DNA from 3 places in the Streptosporangium sp. NPDC049644 genome. Region 1 is predicted to be linked to each of the others. Evidence: riboswitches for the same ligand, from Rfam matches in the RefSeq annotation. Region 1 holds a riboswitch; each other region holds the start of a gene.
The links. A riboswitch is a leader RNA that binds a small molecule or an ion and turns the genes downstream of it on or off. The one in region 1 is predicted to bind cobalamin.
Positions count from the first base shown of each region.

Region 2: another riboswitch for cobalamin. It lies ahead of AB0J58_RS26310 (ribonucleoside-diphosphate reductase subunit alpha); the one in region 1 lies ahead of AB0J58_RS05110 (CbtB-domain containing protein).
Region 3: another riboswitch for cobalamin. It lies ahead of bluB (5,6-dimethylbenzimidazole synthase); the one in region 1 lies ahead of AB0J58_RS05110 (CbtB-domain containing protein).

Region 1 covers NZ_JBFAOJ010000006.1:85,727-91,697, forward strand. The annotation lists gene AB0J58_RS05100 (hypothetical protein) at 1-173, shown strand, start outside; gene AB0J58_RS05105 (transposase) at 308-1,471, shown strand; cobalamin riboswitch at 1,701-1,833, shown strand; gene AB0J58_RS05110 (CbtB-domain containing protein) at 1,864-2,052, shown strand; gene AB0J58_RS05115 (CbtA family protein) at 2,062-2,787, shown strand; gene AB0J58_RS05120 (putative cobaltochelatase) at 2,837-4,906, shown strand; gene cobO (cob(I)yrinic acid a,c-diamide adenosyltransferase) at 4,908-5,510, shown strand; gene AB0J58_RS05130 (cobyrinate a,c-diamide synthase) at 5,504-5,971, shown strand, end outside.
Region 2 covers NZ_JBFAOJ010000052.1:6,651-9,255, reverse strand. The annotation lists gene AB0J58_RS26310 (ribonucleoside-diphosphate reductase subunit alpha) at 1-1,337, opposite strand, end outside; cobalamin riboswitch at 1,453-1,655, opposite strand; gene AB0J58_RS26305 (tripartite tricarboxylate transporter substrate-binding protein) at 1,660-2,605, opposite strand, start outside.
Region 3 covers NZ_JBFAOJ010000045.1:71-2,675, forward strand. The annotation lists gene bluB (5,6-dimethylbenzimidazole synthase) at 91-735, opposite strand; cobalamin riboswitch at 765-964, opposite strand; gene AB0J58_RS24135 (hypothetical protein) at 1,047-1,211, opposite strand; gene AB0J58_RS24140 (helix-turn-helix domain-containing protein) at 1,430-2,038, shown strand; gene AB0J58_RS24145 (transposase) at 2,035-2,562, shown strand.

The sequences.
Region 1 (5,971 bases):
AACGCCACGTGCTCAAGCGGCTGCGCGCCACCCCGGCCTCCTCCACCATGATCTTCGGCGCCCAGTGGGCCGCGCACATGCTGCTGGCCGTACTCGGCACCGCCTCGCCGTTGAACTCAACAAGCCGGGCGCCGAAGCCGCCACACGCCTCGATCATGATCTCTTCACGGTGACGCGGCGGTTCGCCGGTGAAGACCCCGCACCGATACCCGGGTGTGAAGACCGAATGCGCGTGCAGCGTGCGGACAACGGTTCGGCCCCGGCGCAGGTCGGATTCCTATCACGGTGACATGAGCCAAAGGATAGTTTGGGCGTTGTGAAGCTGGTGGTGCAGGCGAGACTCCTGCCGACGCCCGAGCAGGCGGCGGCGCTGGAGGCGACCTTGTGCGCGGTCAACGCCGCGGCCACCTGGGTCTCAGCGCTCGCCCACCAGCGGCGGGTGTTTCGCAACTACGACCTGCGCAAGCATGCTTACGGGCAGATCAAGGACGACTACCGGCTGGCGGCTCAGGCCGCGCAGCATGTCGTCAAGAAGGTCACCGACGCCTACGCCACGCTGCACGCCAATGTCCGCAACGGCAACCTGGGCAGGCCCGGCTCCGTCCGGCGCGAGCGGGCCCTGGCCACGCCGATCGTCTTTCGCCCCGGTGCGGCCCAGCCGTTCGACGACCGCTGCCTGTCCTGGCAGATGGAGGCGCGCACAGTGAGCATCTGGACCACGCGCGGGCGGATGAAGAACGTGGCGTTCACCGCCTCGGCCGAGCAACTCCAGACGTTGGCCGCCCACCGCAAGGGCGAATCGGACCTGCTGTACCGCGACGGTATGTGGTTCTTGATTGCCACCTGCGACATTCCCGACCGGTCGGTCGCCGCCCCGGATGGATTCCTGGGGGTGGATCTGGGGATCGTCAACATCGCGACCACCAGTGGCGGGGTTCGCCACAGCGGCAAGGGCCTGAACGCGGTCCGCCACCGCCACCGCGAGCTGCGCCGCCGTCTGCAGGCCAAGCAGACCAAGTCCGCCAAACGGCTGTTGAAGCGGCGTCGCCGGGCCGAGGCCCGGTTCGCCGCGAACACCAACCACATCATCGCCAAGCAGATCGTGACCGAGGCTGCACGCACCGGGCAAGGCATCGCGCTGGAAGACCTTCAGGGCATCCGTGACCGGGTACGGCTCCGCAAGCCCCAGCGGGTCACGCTGCACTCGTGGAGCTTCCACCAGCTCGGCTCCTTCATCGCCTACAAGGCCGCCCGCCAGGGCGTCGCCGTTGTCCACGTCGATCCGGCCTACACCTCGCAGGCCTGCTCATCCTGCGGGCACGTGGACAAGAGGAACCGGCCCGGCCAGGCGACCTTCTCCTGCACGTCGTGCGGCTTCGCTGAGCACGCCGACGTCAACGCGGCCCGCAACATCGCCTCGCGCGGGGTGGCGGGCTGGGCAGTGAGTCACGCTGCCGACGACGCGGCCTGAACCGTCGAACCCATCGACGGCGAGGAGCTGCATGCTCGGTTGTTTACGGCCGAGAAGCTGACAGACCTGATCAAGGGCGCCTGGTGATACCGGTGCCACCACGTGAGTCATTCGAGGGCTGCCGGTGACGCAGCCCGCGCGGTGCGTTCCGCTGGAGAGATGGGGGACACCCGACTGGAACGGCGTCCGCGGTGCCGTGACAGGTCACCCCACATTGACGGCCCGCTCTAAAAAAGGTTACATTGCGGACGATTTCGCGGTGGTCCGAGGGAAGTCCGGTGAGAAGCCGGTGCGGTCGCGCCACTGTATCCGGAACGTGAGTTCCGGGAGCCAGGTTACTTGGCCGCCGCGTCCTCACATGTCGGGACGCGTCATCCCCAAGGAGGCTACTCATGCGTGAGCTGTCCGTTGCTCAGCCCGTTCCCCTCTCCCACCTGGCCCGCTGGCTCGTGGCGGTTCCGCTGCTCCTGCTGGTGGCCTACCTGGTCACCTTCGACCAGGGGGTGGTGTCGCAGGCGGGCGACTATCTGCACGAACTCATGCACGACGGGCGCCACCTGCTCGGCGTTCCCTGCCACTAGACGCGCGCCGTGATACGTACCCTGCTGCTCCGCGGCCTGCTCGTCGGGCTGGTCGCCGGCCTGATCGCCGCGGCGTTCGCCTACCTGCTGGGCGAGCCGAACATCGACCGGGCCATCGCGCTCGAAGAGGCCGCCGCCCACGCCCAGACCGAGGTCGGGCACTCCCACGGGGAGGAGGCCCTGGTCAGCCGGTCCGGCCAGCAGGCCGGGCTCTTCCTCGCCCTGGCCCTGTACGGCATGTCCGTGGGGGGTATCTTCTCGCTGGTCTTCGCCGGGTTGCGCGGCCGGATCGGCCCCCGCTCCGACACGGTGCTGGCCGCGATGATGGCCGCCACGGCGTTCGTCGCGATCGTGCTGGTGCCGTTCGTCAAGTACCCGGCCAACCCGCCCGCCGTCGGTGACCCGGACACCATCGGCAGCCGGACCACGCTGTACCTGGTCCTGGTCGCCATCGGCCTGCTGTCCGTGGCGGTGGGCGTGGCCTGCGCCCGCAAGGTGCCGGCCAGGCCCTGGCTCGCCGGCGCGGCCGGTTTCCTGGTCCCCGTGATCGTCACCCTGCTCGTGCTGCCGGCGGTCAACGAGGTGCCCGACGGCTTCCCCGCCCAGCTGCTGTGGGACTTCCGCGTGTCCTCCCTCGGCACCCAACTCGTGCTCTGGTCGGCCATCGGCGTCCTGTACGGCATCGCCGTGCAGCGCGTCGTTCGCCGTGACGCGCTCGCGGCGGCCCCGAACTGAACGTTCGGCGGGCCGGACACGTCAACAGGATCTCGCAGAAAGAAACCTCGTGATCGGTGCCTATCCGTTCAGCGCCGTCGTCGGCCTCGACGACCTCAAGCTCGCGCTGATCCTCAACGCGGTCTCGCCACGGGTGGGCGGTGTGCTGGTCCGGGGGGAGAAGGGGACCGCCAAGTCCACGATCGTCCGCGCGCTCGCCGCACAGCTCCCCGCGGTCAAGGTGATCGCCGGCTGCCGCTTCTCCTGCGACCCGGCCGAGCCGGATCCGGCCTGCCCCGACGGCCCGCACGGCGCGGGCGAGCAAGGGCAGGAACGTCCGGCCGTACTTGTGGAGTTGCCCGTCGGCGCGTCGGAGGACCGGCTGGTCGGCGCGCTCGACATCGAGCGCGCGCTCACCGAGGGGGTCAGGGCGTTCGAGCCGGGCCTGCTCGCCGCCGCGCATCGAGGTGTCCTCTACGTCGACGAGGTCAACCTGCTGCACGACCACCTGGTGGACCTGCTGCTCGACGCCGCCGCGCTCGGCACCTGCTTCGTCGAGCGCGAATCGGTCTCGGTACGGCACGCGGCGCGGTTCCTGCTGGTCGGCACGATGAACCCGGAGGAGGGCGAGCTGCGGCCACAGCTCCTGGACCGTTTCGGGCTGACCGTCGAGGTGCGTGCGTCCAGGAATCCGGACGAGCGGGCCGAGGTGGTACGGCGCCGGCTGGCCTTCGACGCCGATCCCGCTTCCTTCGCCGCCGGGTGGGCGGAACAGGAGGCGGCCCTGGCGCGGCGGATCGCCGAGGCCAGGGAGCGGGTCACCAAGGTCGTGCTGCCGGACGTCCGGCTGCGCCAGATCGCGGCGGTGTGCGCCGCCTTCGAGGTGGACGGGCTCCGGGCCGATCTGGTCACGGCCAACGCGGCCATCGCGCACGCGGCCTGGCGCGGCGGCGCCGAGGTCACGGCCGAGGACGTGCGCGCGGCGGCCCGTCTCTCGCTGCCGCACCGCCGCCGCCGGGACCCGTTCGACGCGCCGGGCCTCGACGAGTCACGGCTCGACGACCTGCTGGCGGAACACGGCGGCGACGACCCGGACAGTCCGGACGAACCGGATGGGCCGGACGACGACCCCGGCGGTCCCGGCGGCTCGGATGGTCCCGATGGCTCGGACGGCCCCATGGGTTCCGGGGACGCGCCGGAGAGCGGATCGGTGGAAAACCCGGCGCGGGACGTTTCCGGTGAAGGCGGCCAGGCGGCTTCGCGCGACGACGGCGCAGCCTCGGACGAGAGCGGTGACCAGCCGGGCCATCCCGCCGCCGAGCGGGTGGTCGCCGCCGCCGAACCGTACCGGGTGCGCCCCTTCCAGGTCCCCGGGCTGGGCGACGGCGCCTCGGGCCGACGGTCGCGGGCCCGGACCTCCAACGGGCGGACCACCGGATCGCGGGTTCCGGCCGGGAGGCTCCAGCGGCCGCACCTGTCGGCGACGCTCCGCGCCGCCGCGCCGTACCAGCGCGAGCGCGGCCGCAGTGGCCCCGGACTGCTGGTACGTGACACCGATCTGCGCGAGGCCGTCCGCGAGGGCAAGGAGGGCAACCTCGTGCTCTTCGTGGTTGACGCGAGCGGTTCCATGGCGGCCCGGCAGCGGATGCGCGAGGTCAAGGCGGCCGTGCTCAGCCTGTTGCTCGACGCCTACCAGCGGCGGGACAAGGTCGGGCTGATCACCTTCAGGGGGTCCACGGCGGAGTTGGTGCTGCCCCCGACCTCCTCGGTCGAGGTAGGCGCGGCGCGACTGCGGGAGCTGCCGACCGGCGGTCGCACCCCGCTGGCCGCCGGGTTGCGCCGGGCCGCCGAGGTGCTCAGGGTGGAACGGCTGCGCGACCCGGCCAGAAGGCCGCTGCTCGTGGTGGTCACCGACGGCCGGGCCACCTCGGGGCCCGACGTGGCGCCCTCCGCCGCGCTGCTCGCCGGTACGGCGGCGGTCGTGGTCGACTGCGAGAGCGGTCCGGTGCGGCTCGGTCTGGCCCTCGACCTGGCGGCCAGACTGGGCGCGCCCGTCGTACGGCTCGACGCGCCGGCGGAGGGCGGCGGGCTCGGCGGGCTCGTCCGTGACCACAGGACCGACTACCGGAAGGCGGGCTGAGATGCCGCGGGGCAAGCCGGACACGGTGCCCGAGGACGGGCTCACCACGCGCCAGCGCCGCAATCGGCCGCTGCTGATCGTGCACACCGGGCCGGGTAAGGGGAAGTCCACCGCCGCCTTCGGGATGGCGCTGCGCGCCTGGAACCAGGGCTGGCCGGTCGGGGTGTTCCAGTTCGTCAAGTCGGCCAAGTGGCGCATCGGCGAGGAACGGGCGCTGCTGGTGCTCGGCGAGTCCGCCGAGGGCGGCAGCGTGACCTGGCACAAGATGGGCGAGGGCTGGTCGTGGATCCAGCGGCCGGGCAGCGAGGAGGACCACGCCGCCGACGCCCGTGAGGGCTGGGCGCAGATCAGGCGCGACCTGGCCGCGGAGACCTACCGCTTCTACGTGCTCGACGAGTTCACCTACCCCCTGAAATGGGGCTGGCTGGACGTGGACGACGTGGTCGCCACCCTGACCGCGCGGCCGGGCAACCAGCACGTCGTGATCACCGGCAGGGACGCCGACCCGAGGCTGGTCGAGGTCGCCGACCTGGTGACCGAGATGGGGAAGGTCAGGCACCCGATGGACGCCGGGCAGAAGGGCCAGAGGGGCATCGAATGGTAGTGCCGCGACTGGTGATCGCCGCGCCGTCCTCGGGCAGCGGGAAGACCACCGTCGCGACCGGCCTGATGGCGGCGCTGCGCGCGCGGGGCCTGCGCGTCTCCCCGCACAAGGTGGGACCCGACTACATCGACCCCGGCTACCACGCACTCGCCACCGGGCGCCCCGGCCGCAACCTCGACCCCTGGCTGACCGGTGAGGACCGGGTCGCGCCGCTCTTCCTGCACGGTGCGCGGGACGCGGACATCGCCGTGGTCGAGGGGGTCATGGGCCTGTACGACGGTGCCGGGAGCGGGGACTTCGCCTCCACCGCGCACGTCGCCCGGCTGATCGGCGCGCCGGTGGTCCTGGTGGTGGACGCCGCGCGGCAGGGCAGGTCGGTGGCCGCGCTCGTGCAGGGCTTCGCCTCCTTCGACACCCGGGTCCGGCTGGCCGGGGTGATCCTCAACCGGGTCGGCTCGTCG
Region 2 (2,605 bases), on a different contig from region 1:
CCCAGGTCGATGGTGCGGTCGAGGAACCGCACGGCGGTGCGGACCGTCGCACGCAGCCGCGCCCAGTCGATCCCCTCCTCGGTGCCCGGAGACAGGTGGGCGGCCAGGTTGATCGAGCCGAGGTTGCAGACCGCGGTCTCGGCGTCGCTGGTGACCTCAAGGATCTCGGTGCAGAGGTTCGACAGATGGATGACGTTCTCCGGCCTGGCCGTCTGGTTGGAGGTCCGGTTGGCCGCGTCCTTGAAGGTCATCCAGCCGTTGCCGGTCTGCGCGAGCGTGCGCATCATCCGGCCGTACAGGGTGCGGGCGGGGAGCTGCGCGGTGAACCGGCCCTCGGCCTCGGCGGCCCGGTAGGCGTCGTCGAACGCGGCGCCGTACAGGTCGGTGAGGTGCGGGACCTCCTTGGGGTCGAACAGTGACCACACGCCGTCGGCCTCGACCCGGCGCATGAACTCGTCGGGGATCCAGTTGGCCAGGTTCAGGTTGTGCGTGCGGCGGGCCTCCTCGCCGGTGTTGTCGCGCAGTTCGAGGAACTCCTCGACGTCGGCGTGCCAGGGCTCCAGGTAGACGCAGGCCGCGCCCTTGCGGCGGCCGCCCTGGTTGACCGCGGCGACGCTCGCGTCCAGGGTGCGCAGCCAGGGCACGATGCCGTTGGAATGGCCGTTGGTACCGCGGATCAGCGAGCCCCGCGAGCGGATCCGGCTCCAGGCGATCCCGATGCCCCCGGCGTACTTCGACAGCCGCGCGACCTGCCCGTAGCGCTCGTAGATGGCCTCCAGCTCGTCGCGGGGCGAGTCGAGCAGGAAGCACGAGGAGAGCTGGGGTCTGCGCGAGCCGGAGTTGAACAGCGTGGGCGAGCTGGGCAGGTAGGACAGGGTGGCCATGAGCGCGTACAGCTCGGCGGCCTCCTCGACGGTCTCGGACAGGCCGCAGGCCACCCGGAGGAAGAAGTGCTGCGGGCGCTCCAGCACCTTGCGGGTGCGCGGGTGACGCAGCAGGTAGCGGTCGTAGACGGTACGCAGACCGAAGTACTCGAATCTGGCGTCGGCGTCCGGCTCGATGAGCGCGTCCAGGACCCCGGCATGGGCGGCCACGAACTCCGCGAGCCCGTCGGCGATCAACCCCGCCTCGTGCGTCGCGGCGACCGACTCGGAGAAGTCGCGGACGCCGTGCTCGGCGGCCTCGTCGGCGATCAGCTCGGCCAGCAGCGCGGCGGCGACCCTGGAGTTCTCGGGGTCGGTGATCACTCGGGCGGCGGCCTCGTCGATGGCCTGCCTGCGATCGACCGGCGCGTTCCCCGCGCTCTCCGCCGCCGTCTCCGCCAATACCTGTGTCACGTGGTGTCCCTCGCTCGCTCGAACTTCCCCCTGTGGCTCCGCCGGAGGGGCACGCGTCCGCGAGCGATCCCGGGCACGCCGGACCGCCTCGTTCCGCGGGCCCTCCCACGAGGCCCTGGACAATCACGTCACCGGCAGGTCTTCGGACTCACGGGCGCCCTGCGCGTGCCTACCGGCCGTCGCTTCCCGGGCATGGCTCACCCAGTGCTCACATGACGGCTTTCGTTCCCGTTCACCGCTGCGGGGCAGTCCCGGAATCTCACCGGGTTCCCTCTTGCCTCGCCCCTCCCGGGGCGAACCAGCAACGAGCAGGATCCTACATCTAGGGGCGTCTGACGCAACTACCCCAACAAGTTGTGTCGGAAGACTTCAGCAGTCCGAGCTCGTGGAGCACCCCGCGGGTGCGGGCCGTCTCGGTGAAGAGCCACTGACGGAAGTCGTCACCGCTGAGGTAGACCCGGCTCCATCCATTGGCCGCGCACAGGGCGCGCCAGCGCGGCGCGGCGTCGATCCTGTCACACAGGGCGATCGCGGCGTCCCGGTCCGCCTGGCCCATGCCCTTGGGTCCCAGCAGGCCGCACCAGTCGCTGTACTCCAGCCGGACCTCGACCTCCAGGAGCGTCGGCGCGTCGATCCCGTCGAGCCGGCTGCCCGAGGAGACCACCAGGGGACGCAGGCGGCCCGCGGCGATCTCGGGTCGCAGGGCGCGGGCCGACCCCAGCAGGGCCGCGACCCGTCCGACCTGGAGCGCCTCGGCCGCGTCCTCGGCACCGTGGAACCCCGCGTACTCCAGCAACCGGGTGTCCACCCCGAGGCACTTGCCGATCATGCCGTAGAGCACGTGGTCGGAACCGCCCTCCGGCCGGCCGCCGACCGTCAGCGCCGCCGGGGTGCGGCGCAGCTCCGCGGCGAAGTCCTCGAAGGTGCGCAGACGGGAGTCCGAGGGGACGACCAGGACCGTCCAGTCGCCGACCAGGCGGGCGAGGGGGGTGGTGGCGTCCACCACCGCGGCGGTGTTGGCGATCTCCGCGGCCGTCACCATCGGCATCGCGGCGACGAGCAGCCTGCCCTCGCGCGCGAACGAGCCGCGCACGGCGCCGAACGCGTCACGCGGGACGGAACCCAGGGGTCCCGGCCGCTCGACGGCCATGGCGGAGCGCGCCAGCCCCGACAGGACCAGGACGGAGGCGAGCCTGCCCGCGATCCCGTCCCAGCCGTGGCCGTCGGCGGTGGGTTCGAGGATGCTCAGGCGGCCCACGGCCGAGCCG
Region 3 (2,605 bases), on a different contig from region 1:
TCACGCCGAGATTTCATGGTCAGTAGATGGTGGCGCGGCTGCGCCCAGCAGTCGGGCGCTCGAGGCGATGGTGGCGTCAGGTTGGGTGAGTTAACGGTGGCCGAGGCCGCTCGTCCCCCATTGGTCGTGATGGATGGCGGCGGCCAGCGGGCGCCGTCGCCGCCATCCGTGCCGTTCCAGATCAGGGGCCTCTTCGAGGTGGGTGACGGGACCGAGACACAGCCACGCGACCGGACGGATCCGAACGGGGATACCGAGCAGGTCCCGCACAAAAGGCTCACGGTAGAACGACACCCAGCCGATGCCGAGCCGTTCGGCGGTCGCGGCCAGCCACAGGTTCTGGATGGCCAGGCACACCGAGTACAGGCCGGCGTCGGCGATGGCGTGGCGGCCGAGCACCGCGGGACCGCCCCTGTCCTGGTCATAGGTGACCACGACGGACAGCGTCGACTCGCGCACTCCGTCGATCTTGATCTGGGCGAACCGCCGGGCGGCCTCGCCATCGAGGGTGGCGGCGAAGGTCGCCCGCTCGTGCTGGACGTGGTCGTGGAAGGCGCCGCGGATCTCGGCGTCGCGCACCACGACGAAGTCCCACGGCTGGGACAGCCCGACGCTGGGGGCGGCGTGAGCCGCCGACAGCACGCGGTGCAGCACCTCGTCCGGCACGGGTCCGCCGGTGAACTGGCCTCGCACGTCGCGGCGGCGATGAATGACATCGTAAAGCTGGCTGTTCATGGGCAGGCTCCCGCTGCGTCGTGCCCCTGGCGGGGCGATGGGCGCGAGGCCGGTCTTCGGACTCCCGGATCAACGCCTGACCGCCCGCCTTCCCAGCCCTTACGAGCCAGTGGCTGTGCTTCGCACGTGGACGGCGGCTTCCCGGTCACCGCGGCGGGCCCGTGCCGGAATCACACCGGCTTCCCGATTCTCCTCGCGACCGCAAGGCACCTCGCAACAGTTCGCCGAGAGTATGGTAGTTGATCACCTCACCGCTTGCGATTGTGGCCGGGCCGGGTCCTTGACCCCTTACAAGAACAATTCGGCAATTCTCAGCGACGCTTGCCGCCTTGCCGGTGAGCGTTCTTGTCCGCGCCGGACTGGGCCTTGCGGCCCAGGTCGCTTTTGGCGCTGGGGCTGTTCGGGTTCTTCGCGGTGTTGGACATGATGCGCGCCTTGGCGCCCTCGTCCCACGGTGTGGGCTTGTCTTTGCTCATGTCCTGGGCCTACCCGGGTGGCTCGGATTCTTTCGGCAATCGCGTCGACCAGCTCGGCGCCGCGAGACGCCGGCACCTCGGCGTGCTCCTGGTCCTCGTCGTCGGGAGGGCTCGCGTTCTTTTCGGCAACCGGCTGTCGAGGGCCTAGTGCTGCGTTCCTGAATGAGGGCGGAGATCCCTGCTGACCTGGGGGTAATGATGGTCTCAGGGGGATTGTCATGCCGAAACTGCTGCATGCGCGTCCGCCGACGGACGCTGAAGAGGAGCGGAAGATCCGCAAGCTGGCCGGGGCTCGTCATGCCCCGGCCGACTGGATCAGGAGAGCGCAGATCATCGTGTTCAGCTGGCAAGGGCTGCGCACCAGTGCCATCGCGGCCAAGCTGGGCTGTCACATGCAGACCGTGCGCGAGCGGATCGAGCGGTTCAACGCCGAAGGCCTGGCCGGGCTGGGCGATCGGCCCGGGGCAGGCCGCAAGCCACGCATCACCGAGCTCGAACGCGGGCAGCTCATCGCGCTGGCGCGCTCGACTCCGCCCGGACGGCTGGTCCGCGACGAGGCCGGGGACCTGGCCGCAGACGAGGAGGCCGGCCCCGCCGAGTGGACGCTGGACAGTCTGACCGCCGCCGCCCGCGCCCAAGGCATCGTCATCGCGCGCAGCCAGGTCCGCCGGATCCTGCGAGCGGAGAAGGTCCGCTGGCGCCATCCCCGCTCCTGGACCACCTCGACCGATCCGGACTTCGCCCCAAAAGAGCCGAGGTCATCGGCCTCTACGCCCAGCCGCCACCCGGCACCACGGTCATCTGCGCCGACGAGCTGGGACCGGTGACCCCGCGCACCTTCGCACCCGCGCCCGCCTGGTCGCCCGACGGACACCGGATCAAAGCGCCGCTGACCTACTCCCGCGGCACCGACAAGAGCTGGGTATACGGCGGCCTGCGCATCCGCGACGGCACCGAACTCACCTTCTGTGCGCCCTCGCGCAACAGCGACGGCTGGATCCAGCTGCTGACCCAGATCGGCAAGGCCAACCGGCGCGGCCCGATCGTGGTCATCACCGACGACCTCTCCAGCCATTCCAGCTGGAAGGTCCGCCAATGGCTACTGCGCCATCCACGGATCCGCCAGGTGTTCATCCCGATCAAGGCCTGCTGGCTGAACCTGGCCGAGGGCTGGTGGCGGCTGCTACGCCGGGCCGCGTTCGCCGGGCAGACCTTCGCTGATGCCACCGAGATCGCCCACGCGGTCACCCTCGCCACCGCGCAACTCAACGCCCGCGCCCACCCCTGGGTCTGGGGGCGACCACCGCCACAGCCCCGAACCCTACGCCGCAAATTCGTCTACCTGCTATGAGGAACGCAGCACTAGGCCTTCGAGGAGGCTAAGTGCAGGAATT